3 regions of the Leclercia sp. G3L genome follow, and region 1 is predicted to be linked to each of the others. Evidence: predicted binding sites of a transcription regulator. Region 1 holds the regulator's gene; each other region holds the start of a gene.
The links. Region 1 encodes ArgR, which controls arginine synthesis, uptake and breakdown. Its sites were predicted from a motif close to ANTGAATAAAAATACANT; they were not measured.
Positions count from the first base shown of each region.

Region 1 (7,094 bases):
TTTTTTGTGACTATACTTATTCGGGCAAGTACTTAAACCCGGAATGGGAGGATACATGACTACCCAGGCTCTTCAGGACAGTGCGCTATTTCAGACAGGATATCTGGTTGATGGCGTATGGAAAACGCTCGACACCACATTCGATGTACTTAACCCGGCCACCGGCGAGGCGATCGCTAAAGTGGCAAAAGCGGGCACCAAAGAGACCGAAGAAGCTATCGCCGCCGCAAGCCGTGCTTTTCCGGCCTGGCGGGCCAGAACCGCAAAAGAGCGCTCGACCATTCTCTATCGCTGGTATGAATTAATCATTGAAAACAAGCAGTGGCTTGGACAACTGATGACCACCGAGCAGGGCAAACCGCTGAAAGAGGCGGAAGGCGAGGTTGAGTATGCGGCCAGCTTTATTCAGTGGTTCGCCGAGCAGGCCAAACGCGCCAACGGCGAAATCATTCCCCCGGTTAAACCCGGCTCCCGCATTCTGGCCACCCGCGAACCGGTTGGCGTGGTGGCGGCCATCACGCCGTGGAACTTCCCGATGGCGATGCTGACCCGCAAGCTGGGTCCGGCGCTGGCAGCAGGCTGCACCGGGGTGATCAAACCAGCTAACAATACGCCGCTCAGCGCTTTTGCACTGCTGACCCTTGCCAAAAAAGCGGGCGTCCCGGACGGTGTACTCAATGCGGTGGCGGGCAACACCTCTGAGATAAGCGATGCGATCATGGCCAGCCATGAAGTGCGCAAAATCTCCTTTACCGGCTCGACGGCGGTCGGCAAAACGCTGGTGCGCAATGCCGCCGAGACAATGAAAAAAGTCTCGATGGAGCTGGGCGGGAATGCGCCTTATATCGTCTTCGACGATGCCGATATTGATGCTGCGGTAAAAGGAGCCATCGCCAACAAATTCCGCAATGCGGGCCAGGTCTGCGTCAGCGTTAACCGTTTCTATATTCAGGAGTCAGTGTATGACGCCTTCGTCAGCCAGCTCGCCGCCGCCGTCAACGACTTAAAAGTGGGTAACGGCCTGGAGGAGGGCACCGTTGTCGGTCCGCTGATTGAACCTGCCGCAGTGAAAAAAGTGCGCGAGCATGTCGAGGACGCGGTCGCCAAAGGGGCGACGGTACTGGCAGGGGGCAAGGCGCACGATCTGGGCGGCAATTTCTGGCAGCCGACGGTATTGGGCGATTGCCATGAAGGGATGGCGCTGGCCAGCGAAGAGACCTTTGGGCCCGTGGCGGCCTGCTTCCGTTTCACCTCGGAAGAGGAAGTGATTCAGCGCGCCAATAATACGCCCTTTGGTCTGGCCGCCTATTTCTATACCCAGAATCTGCAGCGGGTGTTCCGCGTTTCGCAGGCCATTGAGAGCGGGATGATCGGGATTAACGAATGCGCGGTCTCCACCGAGCTGGGGCCGTTTGGTGGGGTAAAAGAGTCAGGGCTGGGTCGTGAGGGCTCTGTACTGGGACTGGAGGAGTTCCTTGAAGTGAAAACCCTGCATATCGGGGGATTATAATCGGCAGGGCGGCATCAGCCGCCCGCCTGGACGGGGTGGCGGGAAATGAATATTTATACCTTTGATTTTGATGAAATCGACAGTCAGGAAGACTTTTACCGTGAGTTTTCACGTACCTTTGGCATCGCGCGCGAGAGTGTGACCAACCTGGATTCTTTATGGGAGATCGTCACCGGCAATCAGCTGCCGCTGCCGCTTGAAATCGAGTTTACCCATTTGCCGGAGAAGCTGCGCAGACGCTTCGGCGCGCTGATCCTGCTGTTTGATGAGGCGGAAGAGGAGCTGGAAGGCCAGATCCGCTTTAACGTTCGCCCGTAAAAAGGCAAAAAAAAGCCCCTGCGAAGCAGGGGCAAGTCGTAGTTCAATACGACGAGGGTTTATTTGTACAGCTCAGCGGTTGCATGCCAGTGGTCACCGGTATTCAGCTCGGTAACGCGATAGCTGCTGGCACCCGCTTTTTCAGCTTTTGCTGCCAGGGCCTGACGGATATCCATCGGGGAACCGGCAACTTCGGTAACGCCTACGCTACCCATTGATTGCAGGCCTTGTGCTTGTTCCGCAGTAACCTGATGCACAGCTGCGCTGGCACCGAATGAGAGAACGGAAGCTAAACCAAGGGTGGCGATAATTAATTTAGTGTTCATAGTCTTTACTCCTTACAGGGCACATTCAACGACCAGAAGGGTTGTGCTGCTATTTTTATACCTGGTGTCGTTGAACTGAGATAACGGGTATATCGGATATTGCTCGGTACGGCTTATTTGTACAGCTCAGCAGTAGCATGCCAGTGGTCACCGGTACGCGCTTCGATAACGCGATAGGAGGAGGCACCCTGTTCCTGCGCTTTCTTGTTCAGCATCTGATTCATGTCCATCGGAGAAGTACCGACTGCACCAACAGAAACGGTACCAATTGACTCACGGGACTGAGCCTGATCGGCGTTAATCGCATCGGCGGCAAAAGCACCGAAAGACAGAACAGAGAGAATGCTTAATGTGGCTACGGTAGTTTTGATTTTCATGATTTTCTTCCTCGTCATATTCTTTACTGGGGTCTTCGTTTCGTGACCCTCATCACAAAATCAAGTATACACTAATAACGGCAAAAATTAATACCATGCTAATTGTTTCTCGTGAAATTACGTATTAAGAAGATAGATTTTTATAACTGATAGGAATAAAAAAGGCTTGGTTAAACGCGTGGTATCGATTTATTTCCATTAAAATCATGGGGATGAGGTGATTTGATTATTTGTGCGGTCGCGCAGCGGATCATCCACTGTATGAATGAATTGAACCAGAAAAACGCACTATTTGTTAAATCACAGATAACAGAATGTAAGGGGAAACGAGGCGGGAGCCGAAGATTCCCCGCTGCGCGACCGCAGCAGGGCAGGGGGATCAGAGTTCCTGTTCGAACAACACCAGAATGGCTTCGTAGAGATCTTTCACCGAGAAACCATTGGCCGGGGTAGTGAAGATGGTATCGTCCCCGGCGATAGTGCCGAGAATACCTTCTGCTTTGCCGAGCGAGTCGAGCAGACGTGCAATCAGCTGGGCTGCGCCCGGGCTGGTGTGGATCACCACCACGGCATCGTTATAGTCGATATCCAGCACCAGATTCTTCAGCGGGCTTGAAGTTGTCGGTACGCCCAGCTCAGCAGGCAGACAGTAAACCATCTCCATTTTGGCGTTGCGGGTACGCACCGCGCCAAATTTGGTTAACATGCGGGAGACTTTCGACTGGTTGATATTTTCGAAGCCTTCTTCCTGTAAGGCCTGGACGATCTCACCCTGAGAACTAAACTTTTCTTCTTTAAGCAGCGCTTTAAACGCCTTAACCAATTCTTCTTGTTTAGAAGAGATTCGCATAAATCACCCGAAATATAGCGGTAGAAGCAACATTATTATGCACATGGATGAATTTTTATGCAAACTATCTGCCCAATCTTAGGCTGAAATAATGTTATGAAAGGGAGTGATTTTATCAAATTTCGTTATCAAGGAACATGCCTGCGTCACGCCTCGCAAATAAGGTTAAAAGTAAATTAAATGTTATCAAATTGATGTTGTTTTGGTGGCTGGCGAGGGTGTATTGTAATCCCCTCTTAATTCGTTGCTTAGTTATCGCATAACGCCCGATAGTCTTCCGGCAGAGGCGAAAAGCGCGTGACCGCTAATTCTCACATTATGAAGATTGTAATTATTGATCTGCTGAATTAAGGTCGCCGCGACGGAGTAACAGAAAGTTAGCTCACCATAATAAGGAGTTTAGGATGAAAGTCGCAGTCCTCGGCGCTGCTGGCGGTATCGGCCAGGCGCTTGCCCTACTACTGAAAACTCAGCTGCCTGCAGGCTCAGAACTCTCTCTGTACGACATCGCCCCGGTAACCCCTGGTGTGGCGGTTGACCTGAGCCACATCCCGACGGCTGTCAAAATCAAAGGCTTCTCCGGTGAAGATGCGCGCCCGGCGCTCGAAGGCGCAGACGTTGTGCTGATCTCCGCAGGCGTGGCGCGTAAGCCTGGTATGGATCGTTCCGACCTGTTCAACGTGAATGCGGGTATCGTTAAGAACCTGATTCAGCAGGTAGCAACAACTTGCCCGAAAGCCTGCATCGGTATCATCACTAACCCGGTTAACACCACCGTGGCTATCGCAGCAGAAGTGCTGAAAAAAGCGGGCGTGTATGACAAGAACAAACTGTTTGGCGTGACCACGCTGGACATCATCCGCTCCAACACCTTTGTGGCGGAACTGAAAGGCAAGCAGCCAACCGAGCTCGAAGTGCCGGTTATCGGCGGCCACTCTGGCGTGACCATTCTGCCACTGCTGTCCCAGATCCCAGGCGTCAGCTTCACCGAGCAGGAAGTGGCTGACCTGACCAAACGCATCCAGAACGCTGGCACCGAAGTGGTGGAAGCGAAGGCGGGTGGCGGCTCTGCAACCCTCTCTATGGGTCAGGCTGCAGCACGTTTCGGTCTGTCTCTGGTGCGCGCCCTGCAGGGCGAGCAAGGCGTGGTGGAATGTGCGTACGTTGAAGGCGACGGCGAGCACGCGCGCTTCTTCTCTCAGCCGCTGCTGCTGGGTAAAAACGGTATCGAAGAGCGTAAATCTATCGGCACCCTGAGCGCGTTCGAGCAGCAGGCGATGGCCGGTATGCTGGACACGCTGAAGAACGATATCGTCCTGGGCGAAGAGTTCGTTAACAAGTAAGCGACTCGCTTCCCGTCAGGGCAATAAAAAACCGGAGCCAATGCTCCGGTTTTTTTATGTCTGCTGACTCAGTTGGTGGCCGGGTATTCCTGAATGGTCACCTGCAGCGTCAGTTTCTTATCATCCCGCATCACTTCCACCGGAATGATGGAGCCAGGCCTGATTTCAGCCACCTGATCCATGGTCTCGAGAGCCGATATCGCCGGTTTACCGTTCACCGAGACGATAACGTCGTTGACCTTGATGCCCGCTTCCGCCGCCGGACCGCCAGAGGTGACTTCGTTCACTACAATCCCCTGAATCTGGTCGATGCCGCCACCCTGGGTATGCAGCGGAGCAATCTCACGCCCGCCAATGCCAATGTAGCCACGGATAACCCGTCCATCGCGAATGAGCTTATCCATAATCTTGTTGGCCAGCTGGAACGGGATGGCGAAGCCGATGCCTTCGGGGGTTTCCCCATCGTTGCTCTTATCAAACGAGAGGGTATTGATGCCCATCAGTTCGCCCAGCGAGTTCACCAGCGCGCCGCCGGAGTTACCGTGGTTGATGGAGGCATCCGTCTGCAGGAAGTTCTGCCGCCCGGAGGGGTTCAGGCCAATACGCCCCGTCGCGCTAATAATCCCCTGGGTGATGGTCTGCCCGAGGTTATAGGGGTTACCGATCGCCAGCACCACGTCGCCAATATGCGGGGTACGTTTACGGTTGATGGGGATGACGGGCAGGCCGCCCGTGGCGGTGATTTTGAGGACCGCCAGATCCGTCAGGCTGTCGGAGCCGACCAGCAGGGCTTCAAAGACGCGGCCATCCTGCAGCGCAACGATGATCTGATCGGCATCGTTGATCACATGTTTGTTAGTAATGATGTAGCCGCGTTCATCCATAATTACCCCGGAGCCCAGAGTGCGGATCTCCAGCTGATTATGGCTGGTGCTGTTCAGCCCACGGTTATAGACGTTAACCACCGCAGGGGCGGCGCGGCGTACTGCCTGATTGTAACTGGCAGGCGTTTCATCTGCGCTGTCAAACTGCGGCGCAGCCAGCTGATTAAACTGACGTAAAGAGGGCATCGCGGCCAGTAACAGGCCACCTACAACCAGGCCGATGGCGACCGAACGAATGAGCTTTAAAACCATGATACGGGCGTCGTTAAGGGAAGATCGCAAGCAGCATAGCATGACTTATCCGGACATCACACGGGGTGATGTCCGGACGCGTACAGGCTTAACGCAGCAGAATATAGAGTGTGTCGTTGCCGCGCACGATCTGCAGGGCAATAACGGTAGGTTTACTTTCCAGCACTTTGCGCATTTCGGCGATGGACTGCACGCGAACGCGGTTCACCCCGACGATCACATCATTCTCATGCAGACCGGCCTGCGCGGCAGGGCTGCTTTTCTCGACGCTGTCGAGAGTGATGCCTTTGGTACCGTCTTTTAACTGCCCGTCGCTTAAGGTCGCCCCCTGCAGTGCCGGGGCAATCATCTCTGCGCTGGCCGAAGATGAGGTGCTTTTATCCAGCGTGACCTGTAGATCCAGCGGTTTGCCGTCACGCAAAATGCCGAGCTTAACCGTGGCACCCGGCTCCGTGGTGGCAATACGCGAGCGCAGTTCGGCAAAACTGCTTAACGGTTTATCATTCAGGCTAACGATCACGTCCCCGGATTTGACCCCCGCTTTTGCCGAGCCGGAATTCGGTATCACTTCGCTGACGAAAGCGCCGCGCTGAACGTTCAGGTTGAACGCTTTGGCAATATCTGCGCTCATTTCCGTGCCTTTAATGCCCAGCAGCCCGCGCTTCACTTCACCAAACTCAATCAGCTGCTGTGCCAGGGTGCGGGCCATGTTGCTGGGAATCGCAAAACCAATCCCCACGCTGCCGCCGCCAGGCGCCAGAATGGCGGTGTTAATGCCGATCAGCTCCCCGTTCAGGTTCAGCAGCGCGCCGCCGGAGTTGCCGCGGTTAATGGAGGCGTCGGTCTGGATAAAGTTTTCCAGACCCTCAAGGTTTAGGCCACTGCGGCCCAGCGCAGAGACGATGCCGGAGGTAGCCGTCTGGCCCAGACCGAAAGGATTACCGACCGCGACGGCGAAATCCCCAACGCGCAGCTTATCGGAATCGGCGATGGCGATTTGCGTCAGGCCGGTTGGGTTCTGTAACTGCAGCAGGGCGATATCGCTCTGATCGTCCCCGCCAATCAGTTTGGCGTCAAACTCCCGCCCATCGTTCATCTGGACGCTAATTTTATCGGCATGACTGATAACGTGGTTATTGGTCAGCACGTAGCCTTTCGCGGCATCGATCACCACGCCGGAGCCTAGCCCTTCAAAAGGCTGCGCCTGGTCGGGGGCATCGTCGCCAAAATACTT
Region 1 covers NZ_CP088265.1:1,668,200-1,675,293, forward strand. Annotated here, with positions in the region: gene LRS40_RS09410 (NAD-dependent succinate-semialdehyde dehydrogenase) at 56-1,510, shown strand; gene LRS40_RS09415 (barstar family protein) at 1,556-1,828, shown strand; gene yhcN (peroxide/acid stress response protein YhcN) at 1,888-2,154, opposite strand; gene yhcN (peroxide/acid stress response protein YhcN) at 2,268-2,531, opposite strand; gene argR (transcriptional regulator ArgR) at 2,911-3,381, opposite strand; gene mdh (malate dehydrogenase) at 3,786-4,724, shown strand; gene degS (outer membrane-stress sensor serine endopeptidase DegS) at 4,793-5,860, opposite strand; gene degQ (serine endoprotease DegQ) at 5,949-7,094, opposite strand, start outside.

Region 2 (7,094 bases), 420 kb from region 1:
CGAACGCCGTCTGACCGATATTTTGCACATCAGCGAGTTGCTCCAGGAGGCGGGAACGCAGCTTGAGAGCGAGCACGCTCTGGTGCGCTGGCTGGCGCAGCATATTGCCGAACCCAACAGCAATGCCTCAAGCCAGCAGATGCGCCTCGAAAGCGACAAACATCTGGTCAAAATCGTCACCATTCACAAATCGAAAGGGCTGGAATACCCCCTGGTCTGGCTGCCTTTTATTGCCAACTACCGGGTGCAGGATCAGGCGTTTTACCACGATCGCAACACCTTTGAAGCCGTACTTGACCTCAGCAAGGCGGAGGACAGCGTCGAGCTGGCCGAAGCCGAGCGGCTGGCGGAAGATTTGCGCCTGCTGTATGTGGCCCTGACCCGCTCGGTCTGGCACTGCAGCCTGGGCGTCGCGCCGCTGTTCCGTCGTCGTGGCGACAAGGGCGGTGACAGCGATTTCCACCTCAGCGCGCTCGGACGCTTGATCCAGCGCGGCGAGCCAAAAGACGCGGCCGGGCTGCGCCAGTGCCTGGAAACCCTGTGCAATGACCACATTGCGCTGCAGGTGGCCGGGGTGGCCGATACCGCCCGCTGGCATATGCCGGAGTCGGCGATGCCGGATCTGCAGGCGCGGCAGGTGGCTCGCGTGCTGTTTGACGACTGGCGGGTCACCAGCTACTCCGGGCTGCAGCAGCGCGGGCACAGTATCGCCCAGGATCTGATGCCGCGCCTCGACGTTGATGCCGCAGGCACAGGCGAGGTGGTACAGGAGCCGGAGCTGACGCCGCACCAGTTCCCGCGCGGTGCCTCGCCAGGCACCTTTTTACACAGCCTGTTTGAAGCGCTCGATTTTACCCAACCCGTCTCCCCGGAGTGGACGCTGGAGATGCTGCAGAAAGGCGGGTATGACGCCCGCTGGGAGCCGGTCCTGACCCACTGGATCAACCAGGTACTGCAGACGCCGCTCAATGAAGAGGGGATCTCCCTGAGCCAGCTTTCAGCCGCCGATAAACAGGTTGAGATGGAGTTTTATCTGCCGATCGCCGGGCCGCTTACCGCCGATGCGCTGGATGCGCTGATCCGCGAGCACGATCCGCTGTCGCGTGACTGCCCGCCGCTCGACTTTCGCCAGGTGCGCGGCATGCTGAAAGGCTTTATTGACCTGGTATTCCGCCATAATGGCCGCTACTACCTGCTCGACTATAAGTCCAACTGGCTGGGGGAAAACGGCGAGGCCTATACGCCGCAGGCAATGGCCCGTGCGATGCAGTCCCACCGCTACGATCTGCAGTACCAGCTCTACACCCTGGCGCTGCACCGTTATCTGCGCCACCGTATTGCCGATTATGACTATCAGCAGCATTTCGGTGGGGTGATCTACCTGTTTTTACGCGGCGTGGACGGCAGTTCGCCGGGGGCCGGTTGCTTTGCCACCCGCCCGGGTGAAATTTTAATCAATCAAATGGATAGCTTGTTTTCTGCAAGCCAAGAGGAGCTTGTGTCATGACGATGCAGGAATTATTGCTGGAGGCCGTGGAACAGCGCGTATTGCGTCGTCTGGATGTACAGTTTGCGATGATGGTGGCCGGGAACGATGAACCCTCGGTGATGCTGGCGACGGCGATCTTAAGCCGGGATACCGGAGAGGGGCATGTCTGTTTGCCGCTGTCCCGTCTGCAGGCAGAGGCTAAAACCGCCGCGCTGCAGGCCTGTTTTGCCCTGCATGATGAAACCCTGGACTGGTCCGCCACGCTGATGCGTTCGCGCGCAGTGAGCGCAGGGGACGAGCCAACGCCGCTGGTGCTGGTGGGCGAGCGCCTCTACCTCAACCGGATGTGGCGCTACGAGCGGGCCGTGGCCGGTTTCTTTAGCGAAGCCAATCAGCCTTTGCCCCATGACAGTGCCGACGTTCAGCGTACCCTGAACGCATTGTTCACCTCTGACGAAGCCGTTAACTGGCAAAAGGTGGCGGCGGCGGTGGCGTTAACGCGGCGTATCTCGGTGATTTCCGGCGGCCCGGGCACCGGTAAAACCACCACCGTCGCCCGCCTGCTGGCGGCGCTGATCCAGATGGCGGGAGAGGAGAAGTGCCGTATCCGGCTGGCGGCCCCGACCGGTAAAGCCGCCGCCCGTCTCACCGAGTCGCTGGGCGGCGCGCTGCAACAGCTTCCGCTGACCGACATTCAGCGTAAGCGCTTCCCGACCGAAGCCAGTACCCTGCACCGTTTGCTCGGCGCCCAGCCGGGCAGCCAGCGTCTGCGTTACCATGCCGGTAACCCGCTGCATCTGGATGTGCTGGTGGTGGATGAAGCCTCGATGATTGACCTGACCATGATGTCTCGTCTGATTGATGCCCTGCCGCCTCATGCCAGGGTGATCTTCCTTGGCGATCGCGATCAGCTGGCCTCCGTCGAAGCGGGCGCCGTGCTGGGCGATATTTGTACCTGGGCCAGCGCCGGTTTTACCGTGCAGCGTGCCCAGGAGCTGGCTGGCATGACCGGATGCCAGATGGAAGGCAACGTCAGCCCGGTGGCGGGCGCCTTGCGCGACAGCCTGTGCCTGCTGCAAAAAAGCTACCGTTTCGGCAGCGACTCCGGCATCGGGCAGCTGGCGGCAGCGGTCAACCGTGGCGATCGTCACGCGCTCCGCTCGGTGTTTGACGGCACGTTCAGCGATATCGAGAAAAAGCAGCTCCAGAGTGGGGAAGAGTATCTGGTGATGCTGGAGGATGCCCTGCAGGGATATCACCATTTTCTCGACCGGGTGCAACACCAGGCCTCCGAAGAGGAGATTCTGGCGGCCTTTGGCGGCTACCAGCTGCTGTGTGCCTTACGGGACGGCCCCTTTGGCGTGGCCGGGCTCAACGAAAGGCTGGAGCAGGTGCTGATGCAAAAGCGCCGCATCAGCCGTCAGCCGCATTCGCGCTGGTATGAAGGACGCCCGGTAATGATTTCGCGCAACGACAGTGCGCTGGGCCTGTTTAACGGGGATATCGGGATTGCGCTGGATCGGGGGCAGGGGCTGCGCGTCTGGTTCCAGATGCCGGATGGCAGCCTGAAGTCCGTACAGCCGAGCCGACTGCCGGAGCATGAAACCGCGTGGGCGATGACGGTGCATAAATCTCAGGGCTCTGAGTTCGATCATGCGGCGCTGATCCTGCCTACCCAGATGTCCCCGGTAGTCACCCGGGAGCTGGTCTATACGGCCATTACCCGTGCCCGTCGGCGGTTGTCGCTATATGCGGATGACGGCGTGCTGGTGCAGGCCGTTACTACCCGTACGGAACGGCGCAGTGGCCTGAGTGCGATTTTTGAAGCCTTGTAATTTATTCCCTCTCCCCATGGGGAGAGGGTCAGGGGGCTTAACCTAAATCCGCCATCAGCACCTTCGAGCGACGCTGATAGTTGTACATCTCTTTCTTGGTTTCCGGCAGGGAATCAATGTCCACCGGCGTAAAGCCGCGTTCCTGGAACCAGTGAATGCTGCGGGTAGTCAGCACAAAGAGTTTACTCAGCCCCTGCTGCCGGGCCTGAACGGCAATCCGCTCCAGCAACACCTCGCCGCGCGACGAACTGCGGTAGTCAGGATGCACCGCCACGCAGGCCATCTCGCCAATCTTCTCTTCCGGGAAGGGGTAGAGCGCCGCACAGGCGATGGTGAGGTTGTCGCGCTGAATAATGGTGAATTTATCGATCTCCATCTCCAGCTGCTCGCGGGAGCGACGCACCAGGATCCCCTGCTGCTCCAGGGGGCGAATCAGCTCCAGAATGCCGCCGATGTCGTTGATAGTGGCGCGACGGATCTGCTCGGCGCTCTCCATCACAATCTGCGTCCCGATACCGTCGCGGGAGAACAGCTCCTGCAACAGGGCACCGTCTTCCTGGTAGCTGATCAGGTGGCTGCGGCGCACGCCGCTGCGGCAGGCTTTAATGGCGCCGCGCAGGAAACGCACGGTGCCAGAGTAGTAGTCCCCCTGTTCCTCAAGCGCTTCTACCCGCGCCTGGGCTTCGTTAGGAAACAGCTCAGAGACGATATTCCCCAGCTCGTTAGTGACGCCCTGTGAAGAGCAGAAACCGATCATTTTTTCGGCTTTCAACTTGATCGCCAGCTGGGTGGCAATCTCTTCTGAGGTGAGGTTAAAGCTTTCGCCGGTCACGGAGACGGCGACCGGGCCGGTCAGCACAATCGCACCGCCGTCGAGCTGGCGATGGATCGCCTCTTCATCGATACGGCGAATACGTCCGCTGTGGCAATAATCCACCCCGTCATCCACGCCAAGCGGCTGAGCGATAATAAAATTGCCGCTCACCACGTTGATGTGCGCTCCCTGCAGCGGAGTGTTGTTGAGGCTCATCGACAGCCGCGCGGTAATGTCCAGCTGCAGCAGACCGGCGGCCTGCTTCACCAGCTCCAGCGTTTTGGCGTCGGTAACGCGGGTATGTTTATGGTAGATCGGCTCGTGATGATGCGCGGCCAGATTGGCTTCAATCTGCGGGCGGGCACCATAAACGACAACAAGGCGAATACCCAGGCTGTGCAGCAGGCCGATGTCATTGACTATGCTGGAGAAGTTCTCATGCTCAATGGCTTCGCCGCCGAGCATAATGACGAACGTCTTTCCCCGGTGGGTGTTGATATAGGGAACAGAATGACGGAATCCCTGGACCAGTTCGATTCTACGTTCCTTCACCACGGCACAACCCCTCAATGAATGTTTATTCGCAATTTTTGTATTTTTATTCGAATATGCCCCTGCGCGCAAGCCAAAATTTTCGGCGAAGCAAAGAAAACATTCAGGGAAGTAATCGTTAACGCATGATTGTTTACCCTTTTAAGGATGACAGGTTATGCATCATTCGCTAAAGTTTTCGGTCAATTTGGACGTTATGAGAAGTTATTCGATATCTTTGCTCGGGAGAAGCATGTCGGGATCCAGTAAAGCATTAAGTCGTCGCCGCCTGTTACAAGGGGCCGGGGCAATGTGGTTGCTTAGCGTAAGTCAGGTAGGGCTTGCCGCCGTCAGTCAGGTGGTGGCGGTACGTGTCTGGCCAGCGTCGACCTATACACGCGTGACGGTCGAATCCAACCGGGTGCTGAACTATAAGCAATTCGCCCTGAGTAATCCGGAGCGGGTGGTGGTGGATATCGAAGGGGTGAACCTCAATTCAGTCCTCAAAGGGATGAGCGCCCAGATCCGTGGCGACGATCCTTTTATCAAGTCCGCACGGGTAGGGCAGTTTGATCCGAAAACCGTGCGCATGGTGTTTGAGCTTAAGCAGAACGTAAAGCCGCAGCTGTTTGCCCTGGCACCGGTGGCCGGATTTAAAGAGCGTCTGGTGATGGATCTCTATCCGGCCAACGCGACGGACATCCAGGATCCTCTGCTGGCGTTGCTGGAGGATTACAACAAAGGCGATCTTGAGAAGCAGGTTCCGCCTGCGCAAAGTGGTCCGCAGCCGGGCAAAGCCGGGCGCGACCGCCCGATTGTGATCATGCTCGATCCGGGCCATGGCGGGGAAGACTCCGGCGCGGTGGGCAAATACCGCACGCGGGAAAAGGATGTAGTGCTGCAGATCGCCCGCCGCCTGAAGGCGTTGATCGACAGAGAAGGCAACATGCGCGCTTACATGACGCGTAATGAGGACGTCTTTATTCCGCTGAAAGTTCGCGTGGCGAAAGCGCAAAAGCAGCGCGCGGATCTGTTTATCTCGATCCATGCGGATGCCTTTACCAGCCGTCAACCGAGCGGTTCATCGGTGTTTGCGCTGTCGACCAAAGGGGCAACCAGTACGGCTGCAAAACTGCTGGCAGATTCGCAAAACGCCTCTGACCTGATCGGCGGCGTCAGTAAGAGCGGCGATCGCTACGTCGACCATACGATGTTTGATATGGTGCAGTCGCTGACCATCACCGACAGCCTGAAATTTGGTAAAGCGGTGCTGGGTAGACTGGGTAGGGTTAATAAGCTGCATAAAAACAGCGTCGAACAGGCCGGGTTCGCGGTACTGAAGGCGCCGGATATCCCGTCGATTCTGGTGGAAACCGCGTTTATCAGTAACGTGGAAGAGGAGCGTAAGCTCAAAACGGCCGCCTTCCAGCAGGAGGTAGCGGAGTCGATACTGGCGGGGATTAAGGCCTATTTCTCGGATGGGGCGACGCTCGCCAGACGAGGATAATCAGGGATGCCGGGTTTATGCCCGGCAAAAGGGCAAACTGCAGATACAAAAAAACACCCGAATGGGTGTTTATTGTTTTCAGAAGTGTTGGTTGCGGGGGCCGGATTTGAACCGACGACCTTCGGGTTATGAGCCCGACGAGCTACCAGGCTGCTCCACCCCGCGTCCGTCATTCTACTTTGTAGAATCTTACTTCTTTAAATTTGATTGGTTGCGGGGGCCGGATTTGAACCGACGACCTTCGGGTTATGAGCCCGACGAGCTACCAGGCTGCTCCACCCCGCGTCACCGTACTGCTTGTACTTCATCAAATTTTAATTGGTTGCGGGGGCCGGATTTGAACCGACGACCTTCGGGTTATGAGCCCGACGAGCTACCAGGCTGCTCCACCCCGCGTCCGTGGAAGCGCACTATACTCTGCTGACTTTTTGTTGCAACCCTTTTTCGTAAAAATCACCAAATTAGATGTTGATTGTACGCTCTGCCGACAGTTCGACTGTTTTTTGCGCAAAATTTGCGTGAGGGGAGGTAATCGCATTTCAATACCCCTGCCGGTTTGTTATCTTCATTGCGCAGAATCGGGCAACTTGAAGACGGGATATAATGAAAGGACGTTGGGCGAAGTATCTGATGACGGGCGCGATGGTAGCAATCCTTGCTGCCTGCTCCTCCAAACCGACCGATCGCGGTCAGCAATATAAAGACGGGAAACTGACCCAGCCTTTCTCTTTAGTGAATCAGCCGGACGCCGTGGGCGCGCCCATCAACGGCGGTGACTTCGCAGAACAGGTGAGCCAGATCCGTACCGCATCACCGCGATTGTACGGTTCGCAGAACGCCGTGTATAACGCGGTGCAGGACTGGTTACGCGCCGGGGGCGATACCCGCACCATGCGCCAGTACGGCCTCGACGCCTGG
Region 2 covers NZ_CP088265.1:2,087,349-2,094,442, forward strand. Annotated here, with positions in the region: gene recB (exodeoxyribonuclease V subunit beta) at 1-1,507, shown strand, start outside; gene recD (exodeoxyribonuclease V subunit alpha) at 1,504-3,324, shown strand; gene argA (amino-acid N-acetyltransferase) at 3,362-4,693, opposite strand; gene amiC (N-acetylmuramoyl-L-alanine amidase AmiC) at 4,923-6,176, shown strand; tRNA gene LRS40_RS11495 (tRNA-Met) at 6,265-6,341, opposite strand; tRNA gene LRS40_RS11500 (tRNA-Met) at 6,385-6,461, opposite strand; tRNA gene LRS40_RS11505 (tRNA-Met) at 6,496-6,572, opposite strand; gene mltA (murein transglycosylase A) at 6,780-7,094, shown strand, end outside.
Region 2: argA (amino-acid N-acetyltransferase) is a predicted target of ArgR. The motif match lies at 4,728-4,745, and genes of this name have one in related genera.

Region 3 (7,094 bases), 1.0 Mb from region 1:
TCACCAGCAGCTGTATATCCTTACCGTACTTGCTGGACAAGGCCTGCATAATCGGCCGCACATCTTCCACCGCGGCGGCGTGTTCCTCCGGGGTCACGGTGTGGCGATCTTTACCCCAGCCCGCGCGCATCATGTCGGCGTCGGCCTGCAGACGGCGCTGCATCATATCTTTATCCAGCACCCGCATCGGGTTGACGCCGCCCTTGACGGCCGGGAATAAGAAGCGGAAACAGGCGTCGTCACTCACCTTCTGAATGGCGGCGGTCTGCTCCATGTTGATCGTCATCCAGGCCACCGCATTGGCGTCGGGGGCATATTGCAGGCGCGACATCTGCAGCTCGAGGATCTGCGGCTGGACCACGTCGATAATCTCCTGCTCAGACTCCCCCGCTTTCTGCATGGTGAGGATCTGCTCGCGGATGCGTGCCACAAATCGGGGGTCCTGCTCTCTCAGCACCTGCCAGGAGGGCATGGCGTTAAGGACGGTATCAAGTCGATGTTCGGGGGTGTTTTGCAGGCGCTGCTTGTCGTAATAAACCCAGAAGGCCACTGCTGCGGAGATAACCGCTACCACTGCTATACGAGTCCACGCTCTTCTCATCGTTACGCATCCTTGATCCTTTAGCTATGCCGGTTTACACCGGCACGCCGCTATGGAAGCGAAACTCGTTGTCCGGTGATGAGATCAGTGTGGCTTCAATTTCACCAAAAAGCTGTATGCGGGGAGAGATATCCTCGTCGCTCACCTGTTGGGCAAGCGTCAGATAGTCCTGATAATGCCGCGCCTCGGAGCGCAGCAGCGACAGGTAAAACTTCTGCAACTCCTCATCGAGGAACGGGGCCAGCGCGGCGAAGCGTTCGCAGGAGCGCGCTTCGATATAGGCCCCGCAGATCAGCTTGTCGATCAGCGTCAGCGGCTCGTGGGTGCGCACGGCTTTCAGCATCCCTTTGGCGTAGCGGCTGGCAGTGATTTTGACGTAGGGGATATTGCGGGTCAGCATCGCCTCGCGCACCTGCCAGAAGTGGTGCAGCTCCTCTTTAATCAGCAGCACCATACTGTCGATCAGCGCCTGGCCCCAGAGGTCGTCGGTCTTCGGCATCACGCTTTTGCCAATCTGCTTATGCAGGGCGACAAAATCCGGTTCCGGGCCTTCGCGGAAGGTAAAGGCTTCATAGGGCTTGAGCCACTCGAGCAGGGCGTCGGCACCGCTCTCGTCGGCAACGTATTTTCGCACTAATAACAGCGCGGTCTGGGCGGCTTTGAGCTCGCACACCATATGGTCGGTGAGCAGCAGCGGCAGGTTAGCCGGGTCGCGGGCTTTATCAATCCACGCTTGCGGGGTCGGGCACTGGAGGAAGTTGAGAACAGGGGCGAGTATCTGCGGGTAATCCATCATTGAACCTTGCAAAGCGGCAGCCGAAGCTGCCGCAAATCATACTTAGTGACGCACGCCGTCGTCGTCTTCGTCAAAATCTTCGTCGTCTTCGTCGTCACCCTCTTCGCCGTTCGGATCTTCGAAGTAGGTGCCCCAGCCGTCGTATTCCACTTCAAAACGTTCGGCCAGGTCCATCAGCTGTTCAACCTGGGCGTCGATCAGCTCAGCTTTCAGCGCGCCTTCGCTCAGGATGTCGCAGCAGATGACGGTGTCGCCCTCTTCCACTTCCAGCTCTTCTGGCTCCGTCACTTCGTAACCCAGACGGAACGCTTCAACCGCCAGCTTTTCCAGCGCTTCGAAATCATCCGCAGAGAAATGGTGCTCGATGGTGTACAGCGCATCCGGATCGCTGCCGTCTTCCAGCAGTTCTTCAATAATCAGTCGCGTCTCTTCGCGCTGTTCTTCCAGCAGTTCTGGGTTTGCCATGGCTCGTTCCTCTTTAAAGTGCGGCAGATACTTCTATTTTCACACACGGATGTGTTTGCCTCCACCTTTGTAAGAAAGATTTGTGAATCGGGGTTGCAAGTGAATATTGATACAGATAAAGTGAATTTTAATTCAATAAGTGGCCTTTGCCATGTGAGGATAAAATGTCTGAACTGTATAAAAAACATTTCCTGAAATTGCTCGATTTTACTCCCGCACAGCTCACCTCTCTGCTTGCCCTCTCGGCACAGCTGAAAGCCGATAAGAAAAAAGGGACTGAAGTACAGAAACTTACTGGCAAAAACATCGCGCTCATCTTCGAAAAAGACTCTACCCGTACCAGATGCTCTTTCGAAGTTGCCGCATTTGACCAGGGCGCGCGCGTCACGTATCTCGGGCCGAGCGGCAGCCAGATTGGGCATAAAGAATCAATTAAAGATACCGCCCGCGTGCTGGGCCGGATGTATGACGGCATTCAGTATCGCGGCCATGGCCAGGAAGTGGTCGAAACCCTGGCGGAATTTGCCGGTGTGCCGGTGTGGAACGGGCTGACCAACGAGTTCCATCCAACCCAGCTGCTGGCGGACCTGCTCACCATGCAGGAGCATCTGCCGGGCAAAGCCTTTAACGAGATGGTGCTGGTCTATACCGGCGACGCGCGCAACAACATGGGTAACTCGATGCTGGAAGCGGCGGCGCTCACCGGGCTGGATCTGCGTCTGGTGGCCCCAAAAGCCTGCTGGCCGGAAGAGAGCCTGGTGGCGGAGTGCAGCGCGCTGGCAGAGAAGAACGGCGGCAAAATCACCCTCACCGAAGACGTGGCGGCGGGCGTGAAGGACGCCGATTTCATCTACACCGACGTGTGGGTGTCGATGGGCGAAGCCAAAGAGAAGTGGGCCGAGCGGATTGCGCTGCTGCGTGGCTATCAGGTGAACAGCCAGATGATGGCCCTGACGGGGAACCCGGACGTCAAGTTCCTGCACTGTCTGCCGGCGTTCCACGACGACCAGACCACGCTGGGCCAGCAGATGGCGAAGGAGTTCGATCTGCACGGCGGAATGGAAGTGACGGACGAGGTGTTTGAGTCGACGGCGAGCGTGGTATTTGACCAGGCAGAGAACCGGATGCACACCATTAAAGCGGTGATGGTCGCCACTCTGGGTGAATAACGCCTGCTTTTAAAATGACGGGAGGGTTGCCGCCCTCCTGATATTTATATTATCTACTTGTCGACAGAATAGTTTACCGGCTTATTAATTTGCCCTCACCCTCATCTTGCCGAACGGGCATTGTTTAAAAATACATTTTACCGGAGCATCGCACGTCTTGCTCTCCGGGTCGCGATGGCCGGGGCAGCTGGACATCTTATTCATTACGCGCCACAGGGTGTGGCTGTATTTGTCGATCTGCAGAATATTAATATCGCAGGGCTCGTCGTTAATAAATAAACGATTATAAATGACTTTTATCCGATCGCCGGGTTTAAAAAGCTGCTCGCCGTTATACCACAGAATATATTTATGATTATGTTGAGTCAGAATTTTTGAAAATAACGTCCCTGTGGCCGGACTGGCAATGGTGCCTAAAGAAACCCAAGTTTTAGAAGCAGTCATTAAAATACCTTTTAAACGAGCCATAAAAAATGCAGAAAGCCTTACGGTTAATGAGTGTAAAAGAACAATGAAAATGTGAGTAATAGGCACAGCCTATCTTTTTAACTTGAATCCATAAGTATCAGGAATGACTTATGTCAAATTTTTCCGCCATGATTGCCTGTGACGGTACCAGGATCGTCAAAGTCCCCGCCTCCCTTGTCGATTGATTTTTCAGCGTAAACAGGGTACGTTTTCGCCTTAATTCCAGCGCGGATGTGCCGAACTTATGCCTATTATTCAATCTGTTGAACGTGCCTTACAGATCCTCGATCTGTTTAACGAACAGGCGACGGAACTCAAAATCACCGACATCAGTAAACAGATGGGCCTGAGCAAGAGCACCCTCCACTCGCTGCTTAAAACCCTGCAGCTGCACGGCTATATCGATCAGAATCCGGAGAACGGCAAATATCGCCCGGGCATGAAGCTGGTCGAGCGCGGCCACTTCGTGGTGAGCACCATGGATATTCGCCAGAAGGCGAAGCACTGGCTGACGGCGCTGTCGGAGCGCACCGGGCAGACCACCCATCTGGGCATTCTGGACGGGCGTGAAGGGGTCTATATCGAGAAGATTGAAGGCAAGCTGGCGGCCATCGCCTACTCGCGCATTGGCCGTCGCCTGCCGGTGCATGCCACCGCCATCGGCAAAGTGCTGATCGCCTGGCTGAGCGACGCCGAGCTGAACACGCTGCTCGACGGTTATCAGTACACCACTTATACCCCCGCAACCCTGGCCTCACGCGAGGCGCTGCTGGCCGCGCTGGCACAGACCCGCGAGCAGGGTTATGCCCTCGACAGCGAAGAGAACGAGCAGGGGGTGCGCTGCGTGTCGGTCCCGGTGCGTAACCATGAATCCCGGGTTATCGCTGCCCTGAGCCTGTCGACCCTGACCTCCCGCGTCGACGACGATGAACTGGCGCATTTTCGCGAGCAGCTACAGGAGGCCGGGCGCCAGCTCTCACGCGCCCTGGGCTACCCGGCCTAAGGTTAATCTGCTCCCGGTATCTGGCTGAAGGGCTTATAAACCGAGCGCTTTTTTACCGGCGTTAATGACCTCGATAATTTTATCCGTGTCGTAAATACAGCCTTTCCAGGTTCCGCCGCTCACCGACTGTAAGGCCGCCCACAGGCGCGTATCGTCGGGTAAAAAATCGTGCGCGTGCAGTTCCGGATGAGGCTGACGACGCGCCAGCTCTGTAGCCCCCTCTTCGGGGGTGAGCGGTGCCAGCGGCGTGCCGATAAAGTTGACGCTGCCGGTCAGGGAGAGGCGATCCACCACAATCTCGATGATGTCGTTATCGCGCAGTTTACCAATCGGCCCACCCGCCAACGCTTCAGGCGCCACATGACCAAAACAGGCTCCGGTCGAGACGCCCGAGAAGCGGGCATCGGTGATCAGCGATACCGTTTTTCCCCAGGAGACATGCTTGAGCGCCGAGGTCAGCTGATATGTCTCTTCCATCCCGGTGCCGGACGGCCCGCCGCCGATCACCACCATGATGTCGCCCTGCTCAATCTCGCCGCTTTTGATCGCCTTGATTGCCCGGGCTTCCGAGACAAACACCCGCGCCCGGCCGGTGTGGCGATAAACGCCGTCCTCACCCACCACCGACGGGTCGATCGCCGTGGCCTTGATCACCGATCCTTCCGGGGCGATGTTGCCCACCGGGAACGCCACCGTGGAGGTGAGCCCGCGGGCGTTGGCACGCTCCGGGGGCAGGATCACATCGTCAGGATCCACCCCGTCCTGCTCGCGCAGGCACTGGCGGAAGCGCTCCCGGCGTTCCGAGGCCTGCCACCAGTCGAGGTTTTCCCCCACGGTCTGGCCGGTGACGGTCATGGCATCCAGATGCAGCAGACCAAGATCGCGCAGATGGAGCATCACCTCCGGCACGCCGCCCGCGAGGAATGCCCGCACCGTCGGGTGATAATCCGGCCCGTTCGGTAATACGCTCACCAGCCGCGGCACCTTACGGTTGACGCGGGTCCAGTGGTCGACGTCAGGAATGGTGCAGCCCGCCGCGTGAGCAATGGCCGGGATATGCAGCAGCAGGTTGGTGGAGCCGCCGAACGCGGCGTGGATCACCATCGCGTTCTCAATGGCTTTGTCGGTGAGGATATCGCGGGTGGTGATGCCGCGGTTATCCAGCTCGACCACCGCCCGCGCCGACTGGCGGGAGATCTCCAGCCACACGTCCTGTCCGGACGGGGCCAGCGCCGAGTGCGGCAGCGCCAGGCCTAAGGCTTCGGCCACCACCTGCGAGGTGCCTGCGGTGCCGAGGAACTGGCAGCCGCCCCCCGGTGAGGCGCAGGCGCGGCAGCCCAGCTCGGCGGCCTCCTGCAGGGAAAGTTCATGGTTAGCGTAACGCGCCCCGATGGTCTGCACCTTGCCGGCATCCTCGCCGAAGGTGGGCGGCAGCGTAGCGCCGCCCGGCACCAGAATGGTCGGCAGGTTGTGCATAGACGCCAGCGCAATCATGGTGGCGGGGAGGCCTTTGTCGCAGGTGGCGACGCCAATCACCGCCCGGCGCGTGGGCAGGGAGCGGATCAGCCGCCGAAAGACGATCGCCGCATCGTTGCGGTACGGCAGGGAGTCAAACATCCCGTGCGTGCCCTGGGAGCGCCCGTCGCAGGGGTCGCTGACAAAGGCGGCAAAGGGGATCCCACCGTTGCGGGTGATCTCTTTTGCCGCGGCCTGCATCTGCAGGCCAATCTCCCAGTGTCCGGTGTGGTAGCCCAGCGCCACCGGGCGGCCATCGCCCGCGCGGATCCCGCCCTGGGTGCCGATAATCAGCACCTCTTTGCCGGTGAGTTTATTGGCATCCCAGCCCATTCCGGCGTTCTGGGTCATGCCAAACAGATTGCCGCTCGGGGATTCCATCAGCATCTGCGGGGTCAGGGGCAGCGCCCCCTGCGGCCCGGCCGCGTGGGTGATCACCGAGTAGAAGGCGTCATCCTGCGGGGTAAAAATCGTCTCTATCGACATCGTCACCTTCCGGTTCAGCAGAGCTTGAGCTGTTGCAGCAGCGCTTTCAGCTGCGCCTTACGCGGTTCATCCAGCGGCCCGGCAGGCGGCAGCACGTGGGTGGACACCGGACGCACGCAGAGGGCAATCGCCTCTTTAATCACATTCACGAACGGGGCATCCAGCTGATACATCTGCGGGATTTGCAGCATGGTCTGATGATAGTGCGCGGCCTGCGCCAGGTCGCCGTCGTGGAAGGCCTGCAGCAGTTTCACCGAGATCTGCGGGGCGAAGTTGCCGCTGGCCGAGATCGCCCCATCGCCGCCCAGCAGCAGGGTATTGAACAGGTGATCGTCATAGCCGCAGAGCACCACAAAGTGCGGGTGCGCCGCCTTAACGGTGAGGATCATGCTGCGCAGGTGAGCCACAGAGTCGATGGTGTCTTTGATCCCCACGATATTGCGGCGGGAGTCCACCAGGGTTTTGACCAACTGCGGGGTCAGATCCTGTCCGGTCAGGGCCGGGAAGTTATAGAGGATCACCGGCAGGGTGACGCTGTCGGCCACCTGCCCGAAGTAGCGGATCAGGTTCGCTTCCGACACTTTCCAGTAG
Region 3 covers NZ_CP088265.1:655,344-662,437, forward strand. Annotated here, with positions in the region: gene LRS40_RS04505 (topoisomerase II) at 1-601, opposite strand, end outside; gene miaE (tRNA isopentenyl-2-thiomethyl-A-37 hydroxylase MiaE) at 636-1,394, opposite strand; gene rraB (ribonuclease E inhibitor RraB) at 1,440-1,862, opposite strand; gene argF (ornithine carbamoyltransferase) at 2,027-3,031, shown strand; gene LRS40_RS04525 (hypothetical protein) at 3,116-3,499, opposite strand; gene LRS40_RS04530 (IclR family transcriptional regulator) at 3,744-4,502, shown strand; gene LRS40_RS04535 (YjhG/YagF family D-xylonate dehydratase) at 4,536-6,503, opposite strand; gene LRS40_RS04540 (dihydrodipicolinate synthase family protein) at 6,518-7,094, opposite strand, start outside.
Region 3: argF (ornithine carbamoyltransferase) is a predicted target of ArgR. The motif match lies at 1,982-1,999, and genes of this name have one in related genera.